One region of the Tenacibaculum sp. 47A_GOM-205m genome, then DNA from elsewhere that is predicted to be linked to it. Evidence: riboswitches for the same ligand, from Rfam matches in the RefSeq annotation. Region 1 holds a riboswitch; the other holds the start of a gene.
The links. Region 1 has a riboswitch for cobalamin ahead of N534_RS0107415 (TonB-dependent receptor domain-containing protein). Riboswitches for the same ligand answer to the same signal wherever they lie in the genome.
Positions count from the first base shown of each region.

Region 2: it holds a riboswitch for cobalamin, as region 1 does, so the genes downstream of both, N534_RS0100415 (hypothetical protein) here and N534_RS0107415 (TonB-dependent receptor domain-containing protein) in region 1, are expected to answer to the same signal.

Region 1 covers NZ_JADN01000007.1:89,149-97,623, reverse strand. The annotation lists gene N534_RS0107415 (TonB-dependent receptor domain-containing protein) at 1-1,202, opposite strand, end outside; cobalamin riboswitch at 1,233-1,427, opposite strand; gene N534_RS0107410 (ABC transporter substrate-binding protein) at 1,437-2,375, opposite strand; gene N534_RS0107405 (bifunctional adenosylcobinamide kinase/adenosylcobinamide-phosphate guanylyltransferase) at 2,477-2,980, shown strand; gene cobT (nicotinate-nucleotide--dimethylbenzimidazole phosphoribosyltransferase) at 2,984-4,021, shown strand; gene N534_RS0107395 (adenosylcobinamide-GDP ribazoletransferase) at 4,024-4,794, shown strand; gene cobC (alpha-ribazole phosphatase family protein) at 4,779-5,306, shown strand; gene N534_RS0107385 (ABC transporter substrate-binding protein) at 5,319-6,431, shown strand; gene N534_RS0107380 (hypothetical protein) at 6,589-7,032, shown strand; gene N534_RS0107375 (alpha-ketoglutarate-dependent dioxygenase AlkB) at 7,129-7,737, opposite strand; gene N534_RS0107370 (hypothetical protein) at 7,994-8,475, opposite strand, start outside.
Region 2 covers NZ_JADN01000003.1:77,025-85,499, reverse strand. The annotation lists gene trpB (tryptophan synthase subunit beta) at 1-102, opposite strand, end outside; gene N534_RS0100445 (phosphoribosylanthranilate isomerase) at 107-727, opposite strand; gene trpC (indole-3-glycerol phosphate synthase TrpC) at 750-1,538, opposite strand; partial or broken gene N534_RS14175 (four helix bundle protein) at 1,561-1,915, opposite strand; gene trpD (anthranilate phosphoribosyltransferase) at 1,942-2,931, opposite strand; gene N534_RS0100425 (aminodeoxychorismate/anthranilate synthase component II) at 3,002-3,580, opposite strand; gene N534_RS0100420 (anthranilate synthase component I family protein) at 3,637-5,028, opposite strand; gene N534_RS0100415 (hypothetical protein) at 5,244-6,311, opposite strand; cobalamin riboswitch at 6,417-6,614, opposite strand; gene asnB (asparagine synthase B) at 6,865-8,475, shown strand, end outside.

The DNA.
Region 1 (8,475 bases):
ACATACCATTTTGAAATAGGAGTTGCTTTTATCCCTGCAGCATAAACAAACGGAACCTTATAATCTGAATTAAAATCCTTTCTTAACTTAACATTAAAGGAAACATTTTTATGTATATCTTGTGTATAAACAAGGTACTGAGAAAATTGTTTTCTATTTTTCTCTTTAATTACATCTGTACTACCAAAAGCAGATTCATACTCTGAAAAAGACGAAATCTTTGCTTTAATTCTAGGAAGTTTATAATTCAGGTTGTACGACGCTATTACTCTTCTCGATTTTCCATAATTAAAATTATCAGAAAACTTATTAGAGAAATATTGATACTTCTGTGTTAAATATGCTAACTTGACTTCATGTCCTATTCTACCCTTTTCAAAACCATACACCAATAAGTTTCTTTGGTTAGAGTCTATATATTTTTCTCTTGCAGATGTTGGATTAGGTAATGTTCCTGAGAAATGACGCTCACCAGAAAAGCTTGTACTATAAAACTTTAATTCAGATTGATTATTGAACTTATACCCAAAACCTAAGTTAATTCCATAGTTTTCATAAGCTCCATTAGTATTCCTATACTCTGTATCAAACAATTTAAAATCATTTTCTGAAGAATTTCTAGAAACTCCTATAGCTATGCTATATTTTGAATTGGATATTTTTGATTTAAAAAATGAATTAAATGTATTATAACTTCCCCCTGTAATTACAAATTGATTTTTTACATTAAATCCTTCCGTGTAATTTAAAACATCATTTAAATGTACAGTTCCTCCTATTGCACCTGAACCGTATTCAATACTCCCTCCTCCTTTTCTTACATCAATAGCATCATTTAGACTTACTGTTAAAGAATTAAAACCTGTTTGCCCATTGTTTATAGAGTTAATGTTGATTCCATTCCATACAACAGCTGTATTGGAAGCACTTGTGCCTCTAAAGCTTACAGAACTTGTTCCTCCTTTTCCGTACTCCTTTAAATAAATTGATGAATTATATCTTATTAAATCAGTAAAAGATTCAATATTTCGTGTTAACACAGAATCTGAAAGACTTACCACATGCTGACCTATGGAGTTTTCTTTTAATTTTTTTGTAGCATTGATGATTACTTCATCCAATCGATAAGAAATTGTATCGTTTTGCCCTACCAGAACAACCACATAAAAAAAAGAAAAAAATGTAATTACTTTTTTAGCCATATTCTACCAAACTTTTATCCCGAAAGCTTTAATTAAATTATAATAATTGGCAGGTCTCCTGGCTTGCGTCTTGTAACATACCTTCCCATTAAAAAACAGTGGTTTGAGTAATTGTTACAAGCTTAATAGCTTACAGTTGCGGGAACAGCTTCGGTTTTGCACCGAATTCCCTTTTAATTCTCTTTAATAGATGATTAAAGAAAAACCAAAAATCACGGCAAATGTATAGTATTCTTACAAATTAGCAACCATCAAATCATGATATTTTGCGAATTTTGTTTTTAAGTTCTCTGGTAGTGTATAATAATCTGGATGAATCATTTTTGCTAAACACTCGACTCCTTCTACTAAAGTACCCGCAGAAGATTGCGTAAACATAGCAAAGTCAGCAATGTATACTTGTTTGTTTTTTACAGCTCTCAAAGACTTCCATTCTTCTCTTTCTTCTAAAAACTTCATGTCTTCTAGTGTTCTATCGATTCCATATCCACAAGGAGCAATAATTAACACCTCTGGATCATACTTTACAATTTTATCCCAAGAAATAACGATGCTATCTCCTGATGGATGTGACAATAAATCGATTCCACCAGCATATCCTATTTGATGAGGAATCCAATGTCCGCAATTAAACAACGGATCAATCCACTCTAACAGCATTACACTTTTAGACTGTATTTTATGCTCACGTTGCACATCTACAATGTCATATATACGTTTTTTTAATCCCTTCACATACGCCTCTCCTATTGCTTCTTGCTTCATAGCTTTTGCAATGGTTAATGCATTATCAAAAACGTCTTCTAAAGAGTTTGGTGTTATAGAAATTAACTCGGGAACCTTAGGTAATTTATAAGCTGATTTTGCCACAGACTCCGTATCTATTTGGCAAACATCACACACATCTTGTGTAAAAACAATATCGGGTGCTATACTTTCTAAAACAGGCTCATCTACATAATACAAGGTTTTTCCTTCCGCCTTTGTTTTTGAAAAAATAGCCGTTATTTCTTTACTCGTTAGCACTTTTCCTTCCAACTTATATCGAACAGCCACTTCTTTTTCTTTTAAAGCCACTTCAGGACACTCAAAAGTAATTCCGTTTAAATAATCTTGTAACCCCATATCATAAATCATCTGAGTTACTGCTGGCATAAAAGAAGATACTGTCATAATTCGTAGTTTTAGTTCAGCAAAAATAAACAGTTCTCTATTTTAATTTGTTTTTTATTAAAAATCTTTCCAATCTTTGTGTCAAAATAAAATGCGATTTCATGATATATTATATCTCAGGAGGTGAACGCTCAGGTAAAAGTAGCTATGCTCAAAAACTAGCAGAATCTTTATCTGAAACCCCTATTTACCTAGCAACTTCTCGTATTTGGGATGAAGATTTTCAACAACGAGTTGACAGGCATATTTCTGATAGAGATGAACGTTGGACCACTGTTGAAGAAGAAAAATGGTTAAGTAAAGTAATTTCTGAAAAACAAACTGTGGTTATCGATTGTGTAACGCTGTGGCTAACAAACTTCTTTGTAGATACAAAATATGATATTGAAAAAGCACTAGAAATCGCCAAAGAAGAAATAAACAAATTGGTTGAAATTGACGCCAATATTATCATCATTTCTAATGAAATTGGTATGGGATTACACGCTAATTCTGAATCTGGAAGAAAATTTACACAACTACAAGGTTGGACGAATCAACACATAGCAAAATTGGCTGACAAAGCTACTTTTATGGTATCTGGACTTCCTTTAACTTTAAAATAACACATGACAACAACTATAACTCCCTTATCAAAAGAATTACAAAACGAGCTTCAAGAAGAAATTAACTTTAAAACCAAACCTATTGGTGCTTTAGGCGGTTTAGAAAAAATTGCCTTACAAATTGGTTTAATTCAAAATACAACTAACCCTGTACTGTCCAAACCAACTATTATGGTTTTTGCAGGAGATCATGGAATTGCAACTACAGGAAAAGTGAGTCCATACCCACAAGAGGTTACGCAACAGATGGTATTTAACTTTTTACAAGGAGGTGCTGCCATCAATGTATTTTGTAAACAAAATAATATTCTTTTAAACATTGTAGATGCTGGTGTAAATACTGATTTTGAAGCACATCCTCAACTCACCGATGCTAAAGTAGCTAAAGGAACTCAAGATTATAGTACTACTAAAGCCATGACGCTAGAACACTGTCAAGAAGCTTTGGAAAAAGGAAGAAAATTGGTAAGAAAAGTATATAGTGAAGGTTCCAATATTGTCGGTTTTGGCGAAATGGGAATTGGTAACACTTCATCTGGAGCTTTATTAATGAGTTATTTTACTAATACACCTATTGAAAAATGTGTTGGTAGAGGTACTGGAGTTGATGATAAAGGACTACAAACAAAAATCGACACATTACGTGAGGTTTATAAGTTACATGCCGATTCTATTTCAACACCTACGGAAGCCCTAACTGCTTTTGGCGGATTTGAAATTGTAATGATGTGTGGTGCTATGTTAGAAGCCGCTTCTTTAAAAATGACCTTACTTATTGATGGTTTTATTGTTACTTCTGCCCTATTAGCAGCTCATGCAATGGATTCTAATATTCTAGACTATTGTATTTTCTGTCATAATTCAGGAGAGCAAGGTCATCAAAAAATGTTAGAATTTTTAAATGCTGAACCGCTTTTAAATTTAGGTTTACGTTTAGGCGAAGGTACAGGTTGTGCAGTTGCATTTCCTATTATTCAATCAAGTGTAAACTTTTTAAACGAAATGGCTACTTTTAAAAGTGCCAATGTTAGCGAGGCCTAGTTATGATAAAAAGACAAATCCATTATTTTTTAACTGCTGTACTATTTTTCACACGAATTCCGTGTCCTAAATGGGTAAATCACTCACCTGAAATACTCAATAAGAGCAGTCGTTATTTTTCTTTAGTAGGAATTGTAGTTGGAAGCATTGCTGCACTCGCCTATTTCGCTTCCGCTTATATTTTTTCTACAGATATTGCTATTTTAATAAGCATGATTAGTTCTATTTGGATTACAGGGGCTTTTCATGAAGATGGATTTGCCGATGTATGCGATGGTTTTGGTGGTGGATGGACCAAAGAAAAGATTTTAACCATCATGAAAGATTCCAGACTTGGAACTTTTGGAGTTAGTGGTTTGGTCTTTATCCTAGCTATAAAGTTTTTAGCTCTATATCATTTACAAAGCCTATCCGTTAATTTAATTTTAGTAATTATCTCAGGGCACAGTATTAGCCGATTTATTGCAACTGTATTATTGTATACACATGAATATGTAAGAGATATTGACAGCTCTAAAATAAAGCCAACAACCAAACAAATGAGTGGTAAATCGCTACTTATATCAGCTATTTTTGGAATAGTTCCCTTATTTTTCTTTCAAAAGCCAATGATATTTTTGGTGTTGCTCCCATTACTACTTATCTATTTGTATATGGGGCATTTCTTTAAAAAATGGATTGGAGGTCAAACAGGAGATTGTGCGGGTGCTTTGCAACAAGTATCTGAAATTGTTTTTTATCTAAGTCTACTCGCTTTATGGAAGTTATTTTAGTACGACATACAACTCCAAATATCGCCAAAGGTATATGCTATGGTCAAGCTGATATTGACGTTACCACAACTTTTGAAGAGGAAGTGAGTACTATTCTAAAAAAAGTTCCTGTTAACGATATCGATGTAACATATTACAGCAGTCCCTTACAACGTTGTAAACTTTTAGCTGAAAAACTTTCATCTACAATAATTTTTGACGATCGACTGAAAGAACTTGATTTTGGTGATTGGGAGCTACAAAAATGGAACAATATTGATAAAATGGAACTCGATATTTGGATGAAAGACTTTGTAAAAACTCCTGCTAAAAACGGAGAATCTTATATCGATTTACACAACAGAACCACCGATTTTTTAACCGAATTAAAAGCCAAAAACCTTCAAAAAGTAGTGCTTATAACTCATGCTGGTGTAATGAGAAGTCTTTGGGCGTATACTAACAATATTCCGTTGGAAAAATCATTTGAACTTAAACTAAACTACGGGGATACCCTTACTTTCCACTTATAAAAACTTATTACTATGAAACGTTATTTACTTATTTTTTCTTTATTATTCCTGTTTATACAGTGTAAGCAAGAAACTAAAAAAACTACTGAAAAGAAAACCTCACAAAGCACTGTAAAATATGCCAAAGGCTTTGATATCATTTCAGAAAACGGAGAAAAAAAATTAGTGATAAAAAAAGCTTTTCAAAGCTCACACGAATATTTTTCTTACACACTTACTAATAAAACCAACCTTTCTAAAAAAGAAATTAAAGTTCCTGTTGAAAAAATAGTAGTTACCAGTACTACTCATATTCCGATGCTAGAACTTTTGAATACTGAAAACACCGTTGTTGGTTTTCCACACACCAAATATATTTCTTCTAAAAGAACAAGAAATAGAATTAAAGAAGGTAAGATTGTTGAATTAGGCTTGGAACAAGACATGAATACTGAAAAGTTGATTGATATTGAACCTGAATTAGTTGTTGGTTTTGCCCTACATCCAAATACTAAACTATACCAAAACATCAAAAAAACAGGGATTCCTGTAATTTTTAATGGAGATTGGCTAGAAGAAACTCCTTTAGGAAGAGCTGAATGGATTAAATTTTTCGGGGCTTTATACGGAAAAGAAAAGGAAGCAGACAGTATTTTCAACAACATAGAAAAGGAATACCTAAAAGCTAAAGAAATTGCTAAAAACAGCGCTAAACAGCCTACTATTTTATCTGGAAGCATGTTTAAAGATGTTTGGAATGTTCCTGCGGGTGAAAGTTTTATTGCGACGTTTTACAACGACGCCAACTTAAATTACTTATGGAAAGACACCAAAGGAACGGGTAGTTTACCTTTAAGTTTTGAAAGCGTATTGGAAAAAGGACAACATGCCGATTTTTGGTTTAACTGTGGCTTGTATGCTACCAAAGAACAGTTAACTACCGCTAATATTCACTACAAAGAGTTTGATGCCTTTACCAATAATAAAATATTTTCTATCGGGCACAACAAAGGAGAAACAGGTGGTTTAATTTACTTTGAACTCTCTCCTGTACGACCAGATTTAGTATTAAAAGACTTAATAAAGATTACGCATCCTAATTTGTTACCAGAATATAAATTGACTTTTTATAAGGAAGTTGAGTAAGTTTTTTGAATTATGATTGGAGAATTACGAATTTTGAATTGACTAAAAAAGAATTAAGTTTATATTGATTTTTAGTCTTTAAAAATATTAACTTCGTTATTATTTGGGTATAATTCATTAAAACAAAATCATATCCTTAGTAACATTATAGACAACTATGAGGAAAAAAGACGAATTAATTGAATCATATGATATCAAATCTTGGCAAAGCTTGCATGTTAAACAATTATCGTATGTGCGAAACTTATTCATTTTTATATCAACTGCTTTGACTGGATTCATTTCATCACTTATTTTTTCAGACAAGCAACTTAGCTTTTTTGTTAATATCCTTCTTAAAATCTCTGCAATTGGATATATAATACCTATCTCAATTGGGATTTGGATTGCTATAAATGAATCAAAAAACTATCGACTAAAGTATAAAATATCTAGAATTGTAAAGAGATTTGAGCAGCCTAGTGAAAATCCAGAATTTAAGAAAATAGAAGCTGAGTGCACATGTTTGGAGAACATGAATAAATTCCTTTTCAAAAGTCAACTATTAACTTTTCTAGGAGCTTTCTTAGTTCTTCTAATCGCATTATCGTTAAAATCTTAAATTCAAAAATAGTCATTTACTTCAATTTTTATGAAACTTAAAAGTGAATTACCCTATAATCGCCTACATTTATACATACTTGTCTAATAAGCTGACCTACCTCACAATCGTTCTAAACGTTAAATTTACGCGTGGTCGGTGGACTTTTTTTGTAGGTGGTAACCGGTGAAGCCAATGAGTTTGGGTTTCATCTTTCATTACCAATAACGAACCGTGTTCTAATACTTTATACACCGTTTCTTTGGTTTGTTTGTGTTTAAAACCAAAACGTCTTTCTGCTCCAAAGCTTAACGAAGCTATGGCTCCGTTCTTTTTTAAATCTTTTTCTCCGTCACTATGCCACGCCATTCCTTCAGATCCATCGTGGTATAAATTCAATAAACAAGAGTTATAGGTTTCCTTGGTTTTCTTCTCTACCAATTCTTTTAATGCTAACAATTCTTTCGTAAACGGTAAGGCTGTTTTGGTAATGTTCGAATACGAATATTCAAAAGGCTGTTCTGCATACCAAGCTACTTTTCGTTTGGTTACCATGCGTTTACCAAAAATAATAGCTTCGTCGTTACGCCATTCAATAGAGTTTAATAAAGCCTCGTAATAATGATCTGCTTCCACTTTTGGTAGAACAATACCGTAGTAATTTACTGTTCCATCTTTTGGAAGTAAGTTTTTAGGAACATCATCAAATTGTGAGAATAAATCCATTTATAAAAAATGGTAAGTACTTAGATTACATAAATTAGGTTGACAACACCAACCATGAGGCAAACTTTTTCTGAAAACATCAACAAACTCAGATAAAGGATTAAATAAAAAGACTATAATCAAAACCACACTTAATAATTTAAAAAACAAGCTAGTTTTATTTGGCTTTTGGTATTCAAAAGTTATTGTGTTTAAATCCTTTTCCATAACTCAAATATAATAAAAATCTCCTGTAATCTACAGGAGCTTTAGTACTTTAATTTCTAAACTTATTTCGTGTGATAATATGTTTGAGTTTTTGTTTTAAGTCGGTACCAGTATCGTATACCATTTGTTCGTTTGATGGAAAACTCACTACTCTTTCATTCAACAAATCTAAAAACGAACTTTCTAACGCCCTTTTATCTCCGTCATAATCGGCATATACGTGTTCAAATACAAACTCACTTTGAATAGGAAACTTTTCTAATAATTGATTCGTTCTGTTATCAATATACTTTACAACTCCACTAACTCTACTGCTTTTAAACTGCGTAAATTGATATAACTTACAACGAATTATTTTGTATTTATCTACCTTTATTTTATTTCCTAAGCTATCTTTTACATAATTACCGTTGTTATCTAACAAGTACTTGTAACCATCTTTTATTCTTTTCTCTTTAATGATTTCTTTTTCGCGAACTTGCTCAGGAGAAATTTCAATATTTCTAAAATCTAATTCCAAATCAAAATCAT
Region 2 (8,475 bases), on a different contig from region 1:
ATAATTGTCTTCTAACTCTTTTACATTTGGGTATAACAATTCTGGAATAAATGCTCCTCCAAATTGTCCGTAATACCCGTTATTATCTGGTTGAAATTTCATATGATTAGCTTTTAGCTGTTAGCTTTTGGCAATAAGCCTTAAACTGTTCTATTTTTTTTACTGATTTTATTCCTGGCTTTGTTTCAAACTTGCTGTTCACATCAATAGCATAGCAATACTTAGATGCTGACGTTTTAAAAAACGTGGTTAATTCATCTACTTCTTCCAAACCTATTCCACCGCTTAAAAAGTACCCTTTTGTTGAATTATAATCTTTTAAAACTTGCCAATTAAATGTTATCCCGTTTCCTCCGCGCTCTTTTCCTTTAGTATCAAACAAAAAGTAATCAACTACTTCTTCGTACGGTTTTAAAAGCTCAAAATTGAATGCTCCTTTAATTCCAAATACTTTTATGATTTCTACTTTTGGTAGATGTTGTTTTAACTCTTTAATATACGCTACAGATTCATCTCCATGTAACTGAACTGCTTCTAACTGATATTCTTCAACTAATGAAACTACTATTTCTACATATTCATTTACAAAAACGCCTACTTTTTTGATTCCTTTGGGTAGTTTCGGAATGATACCTTCAAAATTTCTTGGAGATTTTTCATAGAAAATAAAGCCTAAATAATCAGGTTGTAATTCAGCTACTTGCTGAATATTTTCTACGAACTTCATCCCGCAAACTTTTAGTTTCATATTATCTAATTTGATCGATAAATTCTTGACATGATTGTCCAGGGTTATCTGTTTTCATAAAATTTTCTCCTATTAAAAAACCATGAAAACCATGTTCTTTTAACCCCGTAATAATTCTTGGATCAGAAATTCCGCTTTCAGAAACCTTCACAACAGTATCAGGGATTTGATTTGCTAAGTTGATAGAGTGTTCTAAATCAACTTCAAATGTTTTTAAGTTTCTATTATTAATTCCTATAATTTTATTGTCTAAATCTCCTATTTTATCTAAATCTTCTTGTGTATGTACTTCGTACAATACCTCTAAACCTAAGTCTGTAGCCAACTGTCCGTAATTTTTCAACTGTTCTGGGGTTAAACAAGTAGCTATTAACAAAACAACATCGGCTCCAATAGCTTTTGCTTCCACGATTTGAAATCCGTCAACAATAAAGTCTTTTCTCAAAATTGGTTTTTGTTGGTTGATAACTCTCGCTTCCATCAAATCTGCCATCGTTCCTCCAAAGAAAGAAGTATCGGTTAAAATAGATTGTGCTGCTACATTAGCATCTAAATATCCGTGGGTTACTTCTGCAACTGTTGACTTGTCATTGATAATTCCCTTGGAAGGTGATTGACGTTTAAACTCGGCTATAATTCCTGTTGAATATGGCTCTAACAATGATTTTTTTAACGAGATTGGTTGTCTTTTAAAATTTGGACTCTCCACCAGTTTTTTAACAGCAACCTCAGCTTTTATTTTTGCTACTTCTTGTTTTTTAAAGGCTATTATTTTATCTAGTATTGTCATGTAATTAATTATGAATTTTTAATTATGAATTACGAATTGTCTTCTGGATACTTCCAATAATCTTAAGTATTTCTTCAATATCATTTAAAAATGGTTGTGCTTCTTCTTCCGAAAAGAAAACTAGTATCTTTTAACAAACGAATCCAATAATGTGTTTCTCTTGCTTCTTTATACGCTATGGTTAATTTAGCATAAAAATCTTTTCTACTTTGTCCACCAATTGCTTCTTCTATATTCGCTCCAATTGATGTACCTGAGCGTAATAATTGTTTACTTAAAACAAACTCCTTTTTCTCTTGTGATAAACGCTTATATAACTTTACTATTTTAACAGCAAAATCATAGCTCTTTTCCTGAATAATATTATCCTTTTTCATAATTAACAATTTATAATTCGTAATTACTAATTCGTAATTAAAGAATGTAAACATTCTTTTGCTCTTAACCCTAATAAAGAGTCTTTTGCTTCTTCAAAAGCAGTTTCAAAACTCTTCTCTTCATCAAAGGTTTTTAAAGCAAAAGCAGCATTGGTTAATACCACATTGTTTTGTGCTTCTGTTCCTTTTCCATTTATAATATTCACAAATATTTCGGCAGCTTCTTTCACTGTATTTCCTCCAAAAATGGCAGATGGTGCAATTTGTTGTTGTCCTAAATCAGACGGGGAAACTTGTTGCTCTGCTTCTTTTGTAAATAATTTAAAATCTCCTGTGAGTGAAATTTCATCATACCCGTCTAGTGCGTGTACCACCCCATAATTCACATTCGATTGCTGTAACATATAATTGTATACTCTGGCTACTTCTAAATTGAATACGCCTACCAACTGGTTTTGTGGTCGACTCGGGTTCACTAATGGCCCTAACATATTGAAAAATGTTTTTACTCCTAATTCTCTTCGGATGGGAGCCACTACTTTCATCGCTGGGTGAAATAACGGCGCGTGTAAAAAACAAATATTCGCTTCCTCTAACTGACGCTTTAAAGTGGTTTCATTGTTTGTAAAGTTATACCCTAAAAACTCTAACATATTGGATGATCCTGATGCTGAAGACACTCCATAGTTACCGTGTTTTGCAACTTTATGTCCTGTCCCTGCTACGATAAATGAGGTTAATGTTGAAATGTTAAACGTATTTTTTCCATCACCTCCTGTTCCACATAAATCAATGGTGTTAAAATCTGACAAATCTACTTTTATTGCTAATTCCAACAAAGCTTCTCTAAACCCTGACAATTCATCAACTGAAACTGGACGCATTAAAAACACCGTAATAAATGCAGCTATTTGCGAAGCATTGTATTTTTCTTGTGCAATGTTCATCAACACTTCTTTCGATTGTTCTTTCGTTAATCGTTTTTGTTCAAATAGGGTGTTTAGTATTTTTTTCATTTCTCTTTTTATTTTTCTTAGAATGAAGCAGTTCTCTTATAACAAATTTCTTGCTTCGCTCGAAATGACATTATTTATTTACACTTTCTATAAAATTCTGAATCATTTTTTTCCCTTCTGGAGTTAAAATACTTTCTGGATGAAACTGTACTGCTTCAATTGCAAATTCTTTATGACGTAACGCCATGACACTTCCATCTTCATCAATTGCTGTTATTTCTAATTCCTCTGGGAAATTGTTATGAGAGGCAATCCAAGAATGATAGCGTGCTGCTTCAAATGTTTCTGGAATACCTATAAAGGTTGTAGTGTCTTTTTTAGTCACTTTCATTTCAGTAGCTACCCCATGAAAAACTTCGCTTAAGTTTTCTAACTCACCTCCAAAAACTTCAGTAATTGCTTGCAGCCCTAAACACACTCCAAAAATTGGGATTTTACCTGCATATGTTTTTATGGTTTCTTTTAAGATACCCGCTTCATCTGGAATTCCTGGTCCCGGAGATAAAATAATAGCATCATAAGTTTTAATCTCTTCCAAAGAAATTTCATCGTTACGATACACATCAGGCAACTTTCCAGTAATATCTTCTACATAATGCACCAAATTATAGGTAAACGAGTCGTAATTATCTAATATTAATATGTTCATATGTTTTAGTTTTTGGCTCTTGGCTATTAGCAAAAATCTAACAGCTAAAAACTAATTTATATTTCTTCTGCTAACACTAATGCTTTTTTTAATGCTGCCAATTTGTTATTTACTTCTTGTAATTCGTTTTCTTCTTTTGAGTTGATAACGATTCCCGCTCCTGCTTGGTAATACAACGTATTATTTTTACTTACAAAAGAACGAATTGCTATAGCTTGGTTTACGTTTCCATTTAACCCTATAAAACCAACACATCCACCATAAAATCCGCGGGTTTGATTTTCATACCTATCAATTAATTCCATTGCTTTATATTTTGGTGCTCCACTCAAAGTCCCTGCAGGAAAAGTATCTCCTACAATTTCTATCGGATTTCCTGTAATTTTTCCTGTTACTGTAGAAACTAAATGAATTACATGACTAAAATACTGTACTTCTTTATAGGTTTCAACTGTTACATTAGTAGCATGTTTACTTAAATCGTTTCGCGCTAAATCAACTAACATTACATGTTCTGCATTTTCCTTTGGATCGTTCGCCAATTCTTTAGCCAAATCTCTATCTTTTTCATCATCACCTGTTCTTCTAAAAGTTCCCGCAATTGGGTTAATAATCGCCTGACCTTCGTTTATTTTAATTTGCGCTTCAGGTGAAGACCCCATCAACTTAAAACTTCCGTAATCAAAATAGAATAAATAAGGTGAAGGATTTATAGAACGTAATGCTCTGTACACATTAAATTCATCTCCTTTAAACTGTTGCTGAAATTGGCGCGATAGTACTAATTGAAAGACATCCCCTCTTTTACAGTGTTCTTTTGCTTTGGTTACACTCTGCTTAAATTCTTCATCTGTAATATTTGAAGTTTCTTCTCCTTGAAAAGTGAAATTGTATTTAGCAAACGACTGAGAATTTACCAAGTTTTCAATTTCTGATAATCGAGACTCTTCTCCTTCAGGAATATTTTCTATCAAAATCATTTCGTTTTTAAAATGATTGATTGCTACTATAAATCGAAAAAAACTGTATTGTAATAACGGAATGTTAGATGGTGCTTTTTTAGAATTAATTTGTATGGTTTCAAAATACTGAACAGCATCAAATGTGGTATAACCATACAACCCATTGAATGATTTGATTTCTTCTGAACAATCAACATCTATTAAATTACTATATGTATCAAACTTTTGGTAAAAATCTCTTTGAATCGGTTCTTTTTTCAATTCTTCTTTTTGATAAGACAATAACAACTCATCATTTTCAGCTTTGATAGTTACTAAAGGTTCTATACATAAAAATGAATAGCTATTTTCTTTACTATGATAGTCTGAACTTTCTAACAGTAAACTATTCGCATACTTATCTCTAATTTTCAAGTACAAACTTACTGGCGTAACCATATCTGCCAATTGTTTTTTTGCTATCGTTTTAAATTTTATTTTTTTCATTTTAGTTTGATGTATAAAAACAAAAAAGGCTTATCATGAGATAAGCCTTTTCGTTGTATTATAGATATAACAAGATGGTCTCACTAACGTAAGTTATGAGTTTTCCACCACCAGTTATTTAATTGTTGATTCATCATTATGGTACAAATGTATAAAGTGATTTTGAATTGACAAATTTTTTTAGATTAAAAAATTTACTCGCAACAAAAAGCAAATTAGTTAATTGAAAAATCTTCTTTAGAAAAAAATATATCTATTGGCGAGTTTCCTACTCCTTTTACAGTTTTAAAAACAGAAGCATCTTCATTATAAATTACTAAAATACTTTTATCTGTATCAAAAAAGTCTTCTGCCCCTAAAACATATATTTTTCCTGTTGTGGGATGCTCTCTTACTATGGTGGTAAGCATTACTCCATCTGTCATCGGGTTTACAAATTCTGCAGCTTCTTTACTCTTCATATTAAAACGATGAATTGAACCTGTGTTTACCTCCACCCAATAAATAGTATTACTAGAAAAATCCATTGTAAGCATACTTGTTTTGTATAAATTAACCACATCTAGAGTGATTGTTTCTGCCACAGAATAATCATTCGATAGACTTACAAATTGTGCTTTTTCTCCTACTCTTTTTTCGATTCCAACCCAAATTTTGTTGTTTTTATCTTTTAGGATTCCTGAAATAACATCTTCAAATATTACTGCAGTTGTTAAAGACTTATCTTTCGTATTTAACACTTTCAACTCTTTATCATCAGCAATCAATACATTTTCTCCATCTACTAAAAGACCTGACTTCGAAAACAGTACTTTATCAGAGATTCCTTCTATTCTATCTTTTACTCCTTCATTAATATTAAAAAATGACAAGCTGTATGTTTTACTTCTTCCACTCCCTGCAGTTGAAATCATCAATCCTTCAGTTTCAGAAAACATTGTTAAATATGAAGGATCAGTTACCGCAGAAGTTGTTACTACTTTTTCTACAGCTAAATTCTGTAAATTAAACTTTGTAACATAATCAGGACCTGATTGTGACACAGCAAACAATTTATTTTCATATTCTGAAAAAGATATTGTGTTTTTATTTAACGACTCAAAAACACTAGATGTAAAAACCTGGTCTTCATCTAAATGCCCTATTACTGTTTTATCACCTTCATATCCTACTATAAAAGAGTTATCATAAATTGGAGTTGGTTCATGTTTTATTGAATCACTTGAACAAGAAAAAAATGTCATAAACAGACATAACAATGCAATACCGTAAATACGTATCATCTTTATAATTAATTTAAAATTTCAGAAAATAAAAAACACTTTCAAGTATTATACATTTTAAATACTTGCGTGTATTATTGTTAATCCTTTTAATCCCGAAAGAATAACAACAAATAAAATTTTGGCAGGTCTCCTGACTAACATCTTATTACTACCTTCCCGTAAAAAACAGTGGTGTAAGAAATAATAAGTATCTATTTATAATAGACGTAGCTTACAGTTGCGGGTACAGTTTAGGACTTTCACCTAATTCCCTTTTAATTTTCTTTTCTTAAAAGAAAAACCGCGGCAAATATATTTTAGTCTTAGTAAAGAATCATAAACTTTAACAATAATAATCTATGTTATTATTTTTCTACAATCTAACTTTATACACATCAATCTATTGCTAAAAAAACTAAGTAATAACAGCTTTTATCCCAAGAAACAATTACAAATAATTACATTTTTTAAATTTATAGTTTAAATTTTAAACCAATAAACAATATACGATTTACAAAAAACAACATCATTAGTTTATTTGCATTGCAATAATTAATTAAAAACAAAAATTATGTGTGGAATTGTATGTGCTTTCGATTTGAAAGAGAAATCTGAGAAACTAAGACCTCAAATTTTAGAAATGGCTAAGAAAGTTCGTCATAGAGGTCCGGATTGGAGTGGAATTTACAGCGATGAAAAAGTAATAATGGCGCATGAGCGATTAGCAATCGTTGATCCAGCTTCTGGTCAACAACCATTATTTAGTTATGATCGTAGATTTGTGTTAGCTGCCAATGGAGAGATATACAACCACAAAGAAATTAGAAAACAACTTAAAGAACAACACGAGTTTTTAACACAATCTGACTGTGAGGTTATCTTAGCTTTATACAAAGAAAAAGGTGTGGAGTTTTTAGATGACCTAAACGGAATCTTCGGCTTCGCTGTATATGACTCAATGACTGATGAATATTTAATAGCTCGTGATCATATGGGAATTATCCCTTTATACATGGGGTGGGATAAACATGGAACCTTTTATGTTGCTTCTGAATTAAAAGCTTTAGAAGGAGTTTGCAACAAGATTGAAGTATTTCCTCCTGGGCACTATTACACTCGTGAAGATGGATTACAAAGATGGTATTCTCGTGACTGGATGGAATATGAAGCTGTTAGAGATAACCAAACTTCTATTGATGAAGTACGTGATGCTTTAGAAGCTGCTGTTCATCGTCAATTAATGAGTGATGTACCTTACGGAGTTTTATTATCTGGAGGATTAGATTCTTCTATTACCTCTGCAATTGCTAAAAAATATGCGGCGAAGCGTGTAGAATCTGACGACAAAGATGCCGCGTGGTATCCACAACTACATTCGTTTTCTGTTGGGTTAGATGGATCTCCTGATTTAGCTGCAGCAAAAAAAGTTTCAGAACATTTAGGTACTATTCACCATGAAATTACCTTTACCATTCAAGAAGGATTGGATGCTATAAAAGATGTAATTTACAACCTAGAAACCTACGATATTACAACAGTTCGTGCTTCTACTCCTATGTATTTAATGGCACGTGTTATTAAATCAATGGGTATAAAAATGGTCTTATCAGGTGAAGGTGCTGACGAACTTTTTGGAGGATATTTATACTTCCACAAAGCTCCAGATGCTGAAGAATTTCACAAAGAAACAGTACGTAAATTAGATAAACTATATCAATATGATTGTTTACGTGCTAACAAAAGTTTAATGGCTTGGGGAATTGAGGGACGTGTTCCATTCTTAGATAAAGAATTTATGGATGTGGCTATGCGTATTAACCCTGAAGATAAAATGATTAACGGTGAACGTATGGAAAAATGGGTATTACGTAAGGCTTTTGAAAGTTATTTACCGAAAGAAGTTGCTTGGAGACAAAAAGAACAATTCTCTGACGGAGTTGGGTACAACTGGATTGACACTTTAAAAGAAGTTGTTGAGGCTGCGGTTACTGATGAAATGATGGAAAATGCTGCACACCGTTTCCCTACTCAAACACCAAGAGCAAAAGAAGAATATTACTATCGTACCATTTTTGAAGAACATTTTCCTAGTGAAGCTGCTGCATTAACTGTGCCTTCTGTGCCTTCAATTGCGTGTAGTACACCAACTGCATTAGCTTGGGATAAAAGTTTTCAAAACCAA